Regions from separate parts of the Paenibacillus sp. FSL L8-0708 genome, predicted to be linked through region 1. Evidence: riboswitches for the same ligand, from Rfam matches in the RefSeq annotation. Region 1 holds a riboswitch; each other region holds the start of a gene.
The links. Region 1 has a riboswitch for cyclic di-AMP ahead of NYE58_RS00540 (C40 family peptidase). Riboswitches for the same ligand answer to the same signal wherever they lie in the genome.
Positions count from the first base shown of each region.

Region 1 (4,221 bases):
AGAGCAAACATTTAAACAACTTTAGGCTGGCGGAAATAGAGCCCAAGACGCTCTCTCGCTGGACGTTAAGTGTAACTAAACTACTTGAAACCGTGCTCGGAACTCTTGTCTGGTGAGGTGAATGATTGTGAGAACATCGATAACCCGCGGCTGGCAAAGCATGAAGGAGCAATTTTATATTTTAATTCTGCTCTTCATCTACCGACTGCTCTGGGGCTACTTTATGTATGGTTTCATCCGATCTGCTATTATTCCAATTCTACTGCGCTATCCAGATAAAGACGCCGGCGGCAGCGGTATGGGCAGACTGTTGTATTATATCGAGGGACAGTTCAGCTTGAATACTGACCCTGCGATACGCACTTGGTTATGGATGCTTCTAGGACTTGTTGTCTTGCGACTTCTGCTTTCTCCTTTCATAAGGGCAGGATTGCTGCATGAGCTCCACCAGGAGCGAAGGGGCGAGCGCGGACTGTTCTTTTTCCCCGGCATGAAGATCTATGGACTACCTGTCTTAGTCTTTAGCCTAATCGAATGGGTTCTGACCCTGCTGCCGCTTTACTGGCTTGCTCCAAAAATGTACGGGCTGTTCTTATCCTCTTTGTTTAACTACACTTTGTTACTTCATTTAGTACCATACGTATTGGCATGGCTTATATATATTTTTATCGTGCGCCTGTTTCTTCTATATATGCAGTTTGGTTACACCGGCGGTACAGGAATGTTCTCCTCACTGTTCATCTGCTTGCGGTCACTGATTCCTGCTATAGGTGTTTCCATTGTACTTGGTGCGGGAGGCTTGCTCTTACTGCTAGTGTGCGGACTGACGGGTCTGTTCTGTCCCGGCCTGCCGGCACTTATAATACGGCAAATCTCACCACTACCTTCTACGCTCTTAAAAATGTGGGGAATCTCTGCACAATATCATCTATGGTGTAGCAAAGCATTTCCACAATAAATTAACCTTATTTGACATAATAAAAAGGTCCCAATTCCTGTATTCAGGAGCTGGGACTTTTTCTCATTACGGATAACTGAAGAGTATTTGCAAAATCATAAAAGCTCTGTTACAATAAGTCCTGTGCTATTAGTAACAATTTTGTAATCAATTGAAACGATTCCTACATAACTAAATGTATTTATCGTAAGTGTAACTGTCGAAACGTCATTCTCTTGGTGCTTAACACGCCTAATTCCTTTGCACCGGGAAGTGGGGGAACCATATTTTGGGTGAATTGATCTCGCTTTACAGGGATCATAGGGAATCTTCTACCGAACCCTTAAGCTAACCTCGCAGGCCTTGGAAGGAGTACATCTTTTGAAAAGACATAATTTAAGAAAAAAATGCGTCGCTGCGGCGCTAGGACTTGTAATGGCATTATCTATTGGTGGAGGAAGCGCCTTTGCCGACTCTAAGATGGACACTGTAATCTCAAAGACTATTGGAGTTGCCTATAAAACCGGAGGTACAAGCACTGCCGGATTTGATTGCTCTGGATTTACAAAATATGTATTCAAGAATGTAGGTCTTACTTTACCTCGTACATCAAAAGCTCAATATAGCGTTGGAACTGCTGTATCCAAAAGCAATCTGCGTTCTGGTGATCTAGTGTTCTTTAACACACTTGGCAATGGAGTATCCCATGTCGGCATTTATGTTGGAAACGGAAAATTCGCACAATCGTCCTCTTCGCGTGGAGTAACCATCACTTCACTCAGTCAGGCCTACTGGGCCAATCGTTATGTTGGCGCTAAAAGAGTAATGAGTACTTCAGCTTATCAAGCTGTAGCCTTCGATTGAAACCTTCCTCACAACTATAACCTCATAATTACAACTATATGAACCTGAATCTGATTATGCCCGTAATCAAATTCGGGTTTTTCTTTTTTCCATAATATATTTTTACACTATTAGAGCCCAATTGAAACACGTTTATTTGATAAAAATTGCAATTATATTAAAAATTAGGTCATTATTAACGCTTACATATGCCTTTCTACCGTAAAAATGCCAATTTTTCTGCATTAATATGTTAAAAACGATTGCCAAGCGGCTTTCTGTTTGTTACAATTAGCGCAGTGAGATTTTAGTAACATTTTTGTAATCATTAAGTTGTTATTTACAAAGGTTTTGTCATGTATTGATTACAAGCTAATCCTAATCAACAGTATGAGCCGAGTTTCCTAACTATTAGGAAAACGGGGGAACCAACTTTGGGTGAATTGACCTCCATTATATAGAGGGGTCATAGGGGACCTTCAACCGAACCCTTAAGCTAACCTCGTAGGCATTTGGAAGGGGTATACACTTTTGAAGAAGAAGTTAGCAGCAGCAGTACTAAGCTTTTCCATCATCCTCACCATCGGAGCAGGAAGCGCTTTCGCAGATTCCAAAATGGATAAAGTGATTGACAAGGCCATCGGTACTAAATACGTATCCGGCGGTATATCCACTAACGGATTTGATTGCTCCGGATTTACAATGTATGTGTTTGATAAGATTGGCATTAACCTTCCACACCAATCAGGTTCCCAATATCAAATGGGCACAGCAATCTCCCGTGATGATATAAGAGCCGGAGATCTTGTATTCTTCAATACAAGTGGCAAAGGTGTCTCCCATGTCGGCATTTATGTCGGTGAAGGTAAGTTCGCACACGCTTCTACCTCACGCGGTGTTACCATTAGCTCTCTGAGTGATAGCTACTACGTGAAACGCTACGTTGGTGCCAAGCGCATTATGAGCACAGATGCTTACAAATCGGTTGCTGCTGAATCGGAAGACAATGATGATGTGCAATAAATAACGTACATAGGCTCTTTTCCAAGGTAATTCTTGGAGGAGAGCTTGTTTTTTTGTCTTATTACTTATTTACCCCTCTCATAATTTGTAAAACATTCCCCTCATATAAATTTTCTGAGTCGAACCTCCCCCATTTTGTATATAATTAGTAATATAGCAATGTCCTCGTGAAAGGAGATCGTTGACCTTATGATAAATCCCTCGGTAACTTTTCATGTAGTTCCTATGGAGGCAATTCACGGAGAAGCTATTTGTAAGTGGAGCTATACGCCTCCATATAATATTTATGGCTGGATGCCGTGGGAGCAGATGCAGGCCCTTGGCATCGAGTTTGGCGATCCGCAGCTCCGGGAGGAACAATATATCTCCATATTAAATGAACATGAGGTTTTATGCGGATTCGCACAGTTGTTCCCTATGGAAGGAGTCGTCCGTTTAGGGGTTGGGATGCGCCCCGATCTATGCGGCCATGGTTTAGGCAAACTATTCGTGGATGCCATCGTCCAGACAGCCTTGAATCGTTATCCTGATCGTGAGATAGATCTCGAAGTCCTGACCTGGAACCAACGCGCCATTCGAACTTATCAAAAATGTGGATTTACGATTACAGATACGTATGAACGCCGCACACCTACAGGAGACAAACCTTTTTATTGCATGGTCTATGACAAATGATATTAAATACCAGAAATTTCATAAGAATGATTGTATTCTCGTTCATTTTTTTGTCACAAACCCTATGATAACGCTTCACCATAAGCTATAATGTAGGGAGCAGCTTACATAGAAGGGACGAATTGGGATGCAGAAATGGATCATGAGCGGTTTGTTTTTTGCCGCCTGTGCCTTTGCGGTAGTACTCATGTTTACACTTCCGGGTAAAGAAGAGGTAGCGGAAGAAAATAAGCCCACGATGCCGGTAGTTCAACTGGACGCAGCAAAGGCAGAAGCAACCGTGAAAGCCAGCTGTATCACCTGTCACGGCGATCAGCTTCAAGGTGGAGTTGGACCAAGTCTTCAGAATGAAGGCGGCCAGCATGACGCTGAGGAAATCTACAGCATCGTCACCAAAGGACGTGGTCAAATGCCTTCCTTTAAGGAGAAGCTAGCCCCTGAAGAGATCGCCAACGTCGCACTCTGGCTCTCAGAGAAAAAGTAACCCATCAAGCAACTAAAAACGCCCGTGTATGAGATAGGTGACTATCTATGCACGGGCGTTTATTTTATGATTTTGGCTAAACTAATGATTTTTTTCAAAGGCTTCATTAAATTCATGCGCCGCTCGAAGATCTAGAGCCGTAATCCCATCTTCTTCATTAGATTCAAGTCGCAGGGTAACTGTTTTATAATCAATCGTAATATGTGGATGATGATCGAAGGCTTCTGAAATCGTGGCTACTTCATCAACGAACGCAATG
Region 1 covers NZ_JBBPBC010000001.1:111,794-116,014, reverse strand. The annotation lists gene NYE58_RS00555 (M1 family metallopeptidase) at 1-116, shown strand, start outside; gene NYE58_RS00550 (hypothetical protein) at 128-958, shown strand; cyclic di-AMP (ydaO/yuaA leader) riboswitch at 1,177-1,315, shown strand; gene NYE58_RS00545 (C40 family peptidase) at 1,373-1,801, shown strand; cyclic di-AMP (ydaO/yuaA leader) riboswitch at 2,164-2,306, shown strand; gene NYE58_RS00540 (C40 family peptidase) at 2,312-2,803, shown strand; gene NYE58_RS00535 (GNAT family N-acetyltransferase) at 2,993-3,478, shown strand; gene NYE58_RS00530 (c-type cytochrome) at 3,606-3,962, shown strand; gene NYE58_RS00525 (4a-hydroxytetrahydrobiopterin dehydratase) at 4,044-4,221, opposite strand, start outside.

Region 2 (4,221 bases), 6.4 Mb from region 1:
GGGAACCGGAAACTGAAGTCACAGGGATTATTACGGCCTTTTCTTCCACACAAAATATTGTGGAGCAAGCAATAGCGTTAGGAGCCAATTTGCTGATCACGCATGAAGGTGTATTTTATAGCCATCATGCGGCGAACGAGTGGTTAGAAGGTGATCCGGTTTATCATGCGAAAAAAAGTCTGATCGAACATTCCCCAATAGCTATTTTTCGTTATCATGATTATTGGCATCGGCAAGAGCCGGATGGGATTATGATGGGTTTGCTGCGAGAGCTGGATTGGTCAGACTATGTGGAAGAGCAGCAAGCGGCTGCTACGATTCTCACTATTCCTGCTATGACTGTAATGGAAGCTGCTCAGTATATTAAAAGTAAGCTAGGCATCTCTTATGTACGCGCTGCTGGTGACCTGTCTCTGTCCTGCAAACGTGTAGGGATATTAGTAGGTTACAGAGGAGGCGGGATGATGGCTATTCCGCTTTTTAATGATCACAATCTTGATTTAATTATCGCTGGAGAGGGACCAGAGTGGGAGACTCCGGAATATGTGCGGGATGCAGGGCACCAAGGAAAATCTAAAGCGCTCATCATGTTAGGTCATGCGGAGAGTGAAGCGCCGGGGATGAAATATTTAGCTGAAATCTTAGCAGACAAATATCCCATGCTTCCTACCCGGTTCATTGCTGAACAACCCATCTATCAGATGGTTTAATCTGGGGAAATTAAGAGTACGGAATAAATAAACATATTATGGAGAAAATGAAGGGAAACAGGTCACTGAGAAAGGAGTGTTTCAATGGAAATTCCTTTGGAGGCTGATGAAGTATTAAGTCGGATCAAAAAGCTGCAAAGCGACGGAAGCTCAATCAGTAAAAAACAAGTAAAGCAAAGCGACCCAGAGCTTATGAGAAGTGCGCTGTTCTTTTTTCCAAGCTGGGAGCATGCATTGAAAAACGCCGATCTTTTGTAGCCATAGTATTGTAAAAGGAAGCTAAGTGGACAGGGGGAGATCTCTGATTCTGCTTAGCTTTTTTCTTTTTTATGAAATCATTCGTGCTGTTCATGTGAAATAATATTAACAAGCTTGCCAAACGGATCGGGGACATAGAAACGACGAACACCCCAAGGTACAGAAACTGGCCCAATATTGGTATTGAAGATTGTCGTTTCTTATTAAATAGGAAAGTACTGGTGAATCACCCCCTTTTTCGCTTGCTTCAGAGCTGTTTTTCTAAAGAAAACGAGTAAACAAGAGCAAAAGAAAGAGAAAATGAAGAGTATGCTTAATATGAAATGAAAAGCATTGCTTTCAACATTATTTTGACCAGAGCCCTCCTTTACAAGAAAACCTTACAAGAGTATGATTCATCTCAGAACTGAGAATTATCTTAAATTTACAATTACATAAGCAATCCGCTTAATTTCCGTTTCTGGAAAGCGGGGGAACCAACAACTGGCAGCCGATGTGAGAGTCGGCACTGGTTATGGGGTGAATCCTGTTCCGGGTGCATAATATGCATCCCTGCAGGTAGGGCAACTCTCACTGCCCGAATCCGACAGCTAACCTCGTAAGCGTATGGAGAGAGGATGAATGGCGTGTTTAGTGATGAATAGCCACAGAGAATCCCTCTGTGGTTTTTTGCTGCGTTTTTAAGCAGATATAGTCGTAGAATTTATTATGAAAGAGGTGTTACCTTTGCCTATCGCTAAACTGAACGGAACTTCGCTCTATTATGAAATCAATGGAACTGGCACTCCGGTTGTGTTTATCCATGGACATGGATTAACACACAGTATGTTCAAACCACAGCTGGAGTATTTTTCCGATAAATATAAAGTGATTTTGTGCGATTTACGGGGGAATGGCAAGTCTGGTAAACTGCTGGAGGCCCCACATGAGATTATTGAGACGCAATGTCTGGATCTGATTATGCTGTTGAATGACCTAGGTATCCGTGAAGCAGTTTTTGTAGGAATCGCCTATGGTGGCTTAGTCGTTCAGCATATTGCCAAACAATATCCTGAGCGTGTAAAAGCAATTGTGGTCGCGGATAGCTTTTGTAGGACTCACGGATCAACAATAGTAGGGAAAATACAAACTATGGCAGCATATTGCAGTTTACTAATGTATTATCTCCCAAGCGAGCTGGTGTTGCCTTCGATTCGGATGATGTACCGAGAGCGCTGGAGTCTGGCCTACAATGAGATTAGAAGAGGACTGCTGGACAAACGCCCCCGGGAGCTATATCGGCAAAGGCTGGCTACGAGCCATGTTGATTACACCAGATGTTTAAAGGCTTTTAAACGTCCCGCTTTGTGTATTGTAGGGGACTTTAATGAATTTGGAGTGAATTGTATGAAGGAAATGGTGTCTCAGCTGCCGCAGGCGCAGTTGGCGATTATTCCGAACGCATTAGATCCAAGTAATCTGTGCCAACCGGAGCAATTCAATGCGATTCTTCAACGTTTCTTAGAGAAGCAGCAGGGCAGTCAGCAGATTAGCTGATCTATTGGGAGACCTTCACAAGCGAAGCGTTTAAGTGAGAAAAAAGACGTCCAATAGCCAGGGAGCACGAGCTGGCTATTGGACGTCCTTTTGGGTTGAAATTTAGGGGAATTCTCCCTAAAATGAAGGAGATTATGGCTCCTAGAAAGTGGATTAGGGAAATCCTCCCTAATAATAGGATGTTTTTAGGAAGGATTTCAAGGATTTCCCTAATATAATGGACATCCAACTAAAGGCTGGCTTATCAGTAGTAAAATCTACGAATGAGCCAGCCTTTGGTTATTTTACTAACCGATGGATGTTGAACATTTACAAGCATATTGTACCTAGAACGCCACTTAATGTCCCACCCTACCACAGCATCAAATATAGCTCACCCGACGTGGGAAAGAACGGTAGACCTAAGTAGTGATAGTAAGTGTATAGAGGAAGGCGTAACAAGCAGCACATCTGCTACTCTTGCTTTTTGTACAATGCGATCTACTCGTGTAAGATTAAGATAATTCATACTAAAGGAGCTGAGTCATGATGTCTCAAGCTGAAACTATAAAACTGACTTCATTATCTTCAAAAGGGGGCTGCGGCTGCAAAATCGGTCCCGCCGATCTCATGCAGGTTATTCGCAGTCTGCCACCAACTGTTCCTAACCCGGATCTACTAGTAGGTCTTGATACTAGTGATGATGCAGGGGTGTATCGTTTAAGTGATGAATTAGCGTTAGTGCAAACTGTTGATTTTTTCACGCCGATCGTGGATGATCCCTATTCATTTGGTCAAATTGCAGCAGCCAATGCATTAAGCGATATATATGCGATGGGTGGAAAGCCGCTTACGGTGCTTAATATTGTGGCTTTTCCTATTTCTGTTTTAGATAAAAGCGTTCTTGGTGACATTTTGCGCGGTGCAGCGGATAAAGTACAGGAAGCAGGAGCTACTCTTGTGGGCGGACATTCCATCGACGATAAAGAGCCCAAATTCGGATTGGCCGTTACGGGCCTTGTGCATCCTGACAAAGTAAGAACGAATGCGGGCGCCAAGGTGGGAGACAAGCTGATTCTAACGAAGCCTATCGGTGTGGGGATCTTAACAACTTCCATTAAAAAGGATCAGCTATCTCCTGAAGAAACCACACGCCTTACGACAGTAATGTCTACTTTGAATAAAAAAGCGGCTGAAATCATGGAGCCTTATGATGTACATGCTTGTACAGATGTTACCGGATTTGGGCTACTGGGACATGCCTCGGAAATGGCTAAAGGGAGCGGCACGGGCCTGATCATTCGTCAAGACGATGTACCGATGCTGCCAAGAGTAAGAGAGCTTGCGGAACAGGGATTTGTTCCAGGAGGCACTAAGAATAACTTTGCCCATCTGGAAGGCAGCATTCTTTATCCGGAAGAGATGGACCAACTAAGCCGCTATATTCTATGTGACGCTGTGACTTCTGGCGGATTGCTGATCTCTGTGGCCCCCGAACAAAGCGAAGATTTGCTAAAAGAGTTAGTAGATGCAGGGGTAGAAGCGGCATTGATCGGAGAGGTAACGGAAGAGCATCCGGGTCAGATTACGGTTATAGCTGCTGTGGAATAACTGTTGTATATCAGCTTAGAGCAAATTATGAAGGTTAGCCACCAGAGGAGAGAGCATATTGTTTCAGGACATTACACTGGAAGAACTTAGAGTGTTAAAAAACAAGAAGCAGATCACCATTATTGAT
Region 2 covers NZ_JBBPBC010000001.1:6,551,665-6,555,885, reverse strand. The annotation lists gene NYE58_RS30740 (Nif3-like dinuclear metal center hexameric protein) at 1-710, shown strand, start outside; gene NYE58_RS30735 (hypothetical protein) at 795-968, shown strand; partial or broken gene NYE58_RS30730 (glyoxalase) at 1,046-1,156, opposite strand; cyclic di-AMP (ydaO/yuaA leader) riboswitch at 1,403-1,589, shown strand; gene NYE58_RS30725 (alpha/beta fold hydrolase) at 1,677-2,504, shown strand; gene selD (selenide, water dikinase SelD) at 3,033-4,094, shown strand; gene mnmH (tRNA 2-selenouridine(34) synthase MnmH) at 4,153-4,221, shown strand, end outside.
Region 2: another riboswitch for cyclic di-AMP. It lies ahead of NYE58_RS30725 (alpha/beta fold hydrolase); the one in region 1 lies ahead of NYE58_RS00540 (C40 family peptidase).

Region 3 (4,221 bases), 6.3 Mb from region 1:
TATTGTCCGTAGCCGGGCTCTTTGGCGCGGGGCCAAGGGTTCATGCCTTCCTCTTTTCGCCATAGGCCATTGCCGCCCACTAAAGAGAAGTAGAGCAAGGAGGACATCAGCAGGCTGTACAAAGCATAAATGATAAACATAATGACAGAGGTAATCTGTGCTTCTAGCCCTTCGCCCGTTGATTCAGGCAGCATATTATAGGTGCTGATCATCATGATTACAAAATAGGCTGAGCTTAGGAATACTCCACGTTTAAAGGAAGTATGCTCTCTTCTAAGAATACTGTAGACGAGTGCCAGAATTCCTAAAATCAGTGTGGGTATACCGTAACCGAATAATGTTAGCTTTTCCGCTAAAGAGGTCTGTCCTTGTACGTAGGAGGTATGCCAAGCCGGTGCAGTGAATCCGGCATTAAAGCTGGATACCTGCTCTCCACTGAAATCAAAATAATAGTGCAATAAGGATTCGCCGACCTGAACAGTACTATCCGTATACACTAGCCCATGGCTTCCTGTATTCGATTCAATTTGTAGCTTGGCAGGATTTACTTCCCATTCCTGAAGCCAAGGACGAGCAAGATTCTCCTTCTGCGCTAGAGTGAGGTCAGCTCCCTTGTCCTCTTTTGCACCAACGGAAGCGATGCCTGACCCCTCTTCGGAGGTAACTTTTGCAGCCTTTGAGAAAGCGACAATCTTACCGTTATACATATTGAGGTCAACGATGATTTGCGGCTCTTGCTCCGCTGAAGGAGTAAGCGTTGCCCGAAAGACATCAAAAGGATATTTTTGATCCAATTTTTTCTTGGTGTAGTCCTCCACAAGCTTCTCGCGAGACATATAGCCATAAAAGGAAGAGTCCGTCTGGTAAAGTACATTCCATTGATCGTTTGGTGCTTCGGTGTAGTTGAGCTTTTGTTCTGCAAATAATATGGCTTGGTCACGGGCTTCTGCCTTGCTAATGACGGTGGTATCTTCACCTGTAGGGCTACTAAGCAGTGAAGGGGAAATCTGAAACATAATAAATAGAATAAGACCGATAATGCCCGAGATGATGAGCCTCTTGGAGAGGGCACGTTGCTGTAAGGGCTGGCCGACGGGATTCATGTAACGCCTCCTTGTTATGTACTGACAATGTTATGTTCCATTATAGTATTAGTGCCTGGTTGGTTACAAAAAACATTATATGTTCTTTTTATGGGTAATAGAGATAGTATAGAATAGTCATGTGAATTTATACCATGAATTTTATCGTGTTCATTTCTGCACGAATGATGAGAATCGGTGTAATTGCAGGGAAAACACGGAAAAGTGATGAGAAAAGGCACTCCTTTTGATGCAGTCTCTTTAAACCGCATTTTTTCATGTGAATGAGCATTAATTGTGTCTTTGTGAATTCACTAAATAACGTATATAATTTGTATGCAATTGTATAGTAGCCGAATTTCTGGTGAAAACGGGGGAACCATAAGAAGTGATGAAAAGTGGAGTGTACACGATAAATGGCACTTTCATCAGGGGTGAATTTCGTTCTGGGAACGAATAGGGCAGCCTGCACAGTCCGAATCCGACAGCTAACCTCGTAGGCTAATTTACTGCAGGAACCAAGTCAGCATTGGTTTTCCAGTGCTTTTTTTGTTGGAATTTTTGATAAGAAGGTGAGCAAAGTGGCTTCACAGTTTCGCAGGATTTCTGAATTTAAGTTTCTGAAGCTCTCGCCGCCGCAGATACTGGTGCTTGGTTTTGCATCGATCATTCTGATAGGGGCCCTGCTGCTTATGCTGCCCATCTCAAGCACAAGCGGGAATTCCGTGGAATTTATTGATGCATTATTTACTTCAACGTCGGCAACCTGTGTTACAGGGCTTGTTGTGCTGGATACCGGAACTTCGTTCACCATTTTTGGGAAAACCGTAATTATGATTCTGATCCAGATCGGCGGCTTAGGTTTTATGACCATGGCCACTCTATTTTCACTGGTGTTAAAGCGTAAAATATCTTTGCGGGACAGGCTAATCCTACAGGAAGCCATGAATCAAGGCTCTATGGAAGGAATTGTGCGACTGATCCGGAGAGTCCTCATATATTCTCTTGTCATAGAAGGCTGTGCCGCTGTGCTGCTGTCTATTCGCTGGGCTTTTGATATGCCGTTGGGAAAAGCGATTTATTATGGCATATTTCATGCGGTGTCTATGTTTAATAATGCGGGGTTCGATATTTTTGGGGATTTTCGCAGTTTAACTGATTATGTATATGATCCGCTTGTGAATATTATTGTGATGTTTCTGATTGTCTCCGGCGGGATTGGTTTTATTGTAATGTCAGATCTGGTGGAGTTTCGGGTAACCCGCAGGCTGTCTCTACATAGTAAAGTTGTCCTGTCCACCAGTACAGGGCTGATTCTGATCGGAGCTTTGGTTATTTTTATATTTGAGTTTACTAACACTCGTACCCTGGGTTCACTGAATTTCGGCGGTAAAATATTATCGGCCTTCTTTCAATCCGTGTCTCCCCGTACGGCTGGCGCGAACACAGTAGATATTGCTGGACTTCGGCAGGCTACACAATTTTTTATAGTGATTCTTATGTTTATTGGTGCTTCTCCGGGCTCAACGGGCGGGGGGATTAAGACAACAACCTTTACGATGATGATTGGTGCTGTAATTGCTATGCTGCGTGGACGGGAAGATGTTGTGTTGTTCCGTTATCGGCTGGCTCAGGAGCGCATCTACAAGGCATTAACGATCACGCTGCTGGCTTTGTTGTTAATCGCCTCTGTGTCGATGATACTCTCCACAACTGAAGACAGTAATTTCTTGGCAATCTTGTTTGAGACGACCTCCGCCTTTGCTACGGTAGGACTGACTATGGGGCTAACTCCGGAACTGTCAGCGATCGGTAAGATTCTACTCTGTCTGACGATGTTTGCAGGTCGGCTAGGTCCACTAACCTTAGCGTATGCACTCGGTCCCAAACAGGGTAAACCACTGTATAAGTATCCGGAAGGTAAAATAATTATTGGATAGGAGTTAATTAGAAATGAAAGCACAGCAATTTGTAGTAATCGGCTTAGGTCGCTTCGGTTCAAGCCTGGCGCTTGAGCTGATGGAAATGGGCTACGAGGTGCTCGGCATTGACCACCATGAAGAACGCGTGGAGGAAATGAGCGATCAGCTGACGCATACGGTAGTAGCAGATGCTACAGATGAGGGAATTATGCGCTCGCTTGGTGTACGGAACTTTGATTGTGGGATTGTTGCGATTGGTGACAATATGGAGAGAAGCATTCTGGCGGCCATTTTGTTGAAGGAGATTGGAGTCAAGCAAGTGGTGGCTAAGGCAATCTCTATCCTTCATGGCCGCGCACTGTCGCGGCTGGGGGTTGATCGGGTTATTTTTCCGGAGCGGGATATGGGGATTCGTGTGGCACATCAGCTGGTGACGCCCAATTTGCTGGATTATATTGAACTGTCCAAGGATTATAAAATTGTCGAGCTGACCGTACCGTCCTGCATGAACGGCAGAAGCTTGTCTGATTTAAATACAAGAGCTAAATATGGCTGCAGTATTGTTGCCCTAAATAGGGAAAGCGGAATAATCGTCGCTCCAACTGCCCATGATTATTTAAGTGAAGGCGATGTTATGGTACTCATTGGTCCTAATGAAAGTATTGACCGTTTTGAGAGTGAAGTTGTGAACCAAGAATCATAGGAAAAGAAGCTGACTCAAAAGTAGTGAATTCTACTTGGGGGCAGCTTCTTTTTTATGGAGTAAAGAGTAGGAAACGTATTGGATTTTAATATGCCATATGACTATGGACCATGCGTAGTGTTCTATAATGTTGGTTTGGTCGGTGCGCGACTTGCTAGGTGTGGTTATCGTACGGCTTGCAATTAGATGATTTGTGGTATCTGTGACGGTGAAATATGTGTGGCGTAAAGCGATATGTGTTCTTTGTTTGTGCGATGTACAGAGTGGGTTTTAAACTAGTTGGGGAAAAACTCCCTGAAAATAGCCACTATTCGCTCTAAATGAACGACATTAGGGAATTCCTCCCTAATAAACAGAGGGATTCCTTTATTAGTTACTGAATCGGCCGAAAATTAGGGAAGTTTTCCCTAATTTTAAGTCTGCTGAACAGAAATCTCTGAACTTCAGGGAGAAATTCCCTAATTACGCTATAAGTGCTTCACTTATTGCCTCATTTGGAGATCACTAGGTGCGC
Region 3 covers NZ_JBBPBC010000001.1:6,441,202-6,445,422, reverse strand. The annotation lists gene NYE58_RS30245 (CPBP family intramembrane glutamic endopeptidase) at 1-1,103, opposite strand, end outside; cyclic di-AMP (ydaO/yuaA leader) riboswitch at 1,424-1,601, shown strand; gene NYE58_RS30240 (TrkH family potassium uptake protein) at 1,664-3,022, shown strand; gene NYE58_RS30235 (potassium channel family protein) at 3,036-3,707, shown strand.
Region 3: another riboswitch for cyclic di-AMP. It lies ahead of NYE58_RS30240 (TrkH family potassium uptake protein); the one in region 1 lies ahead of NYE58_RS00540 (C40 family peptidase).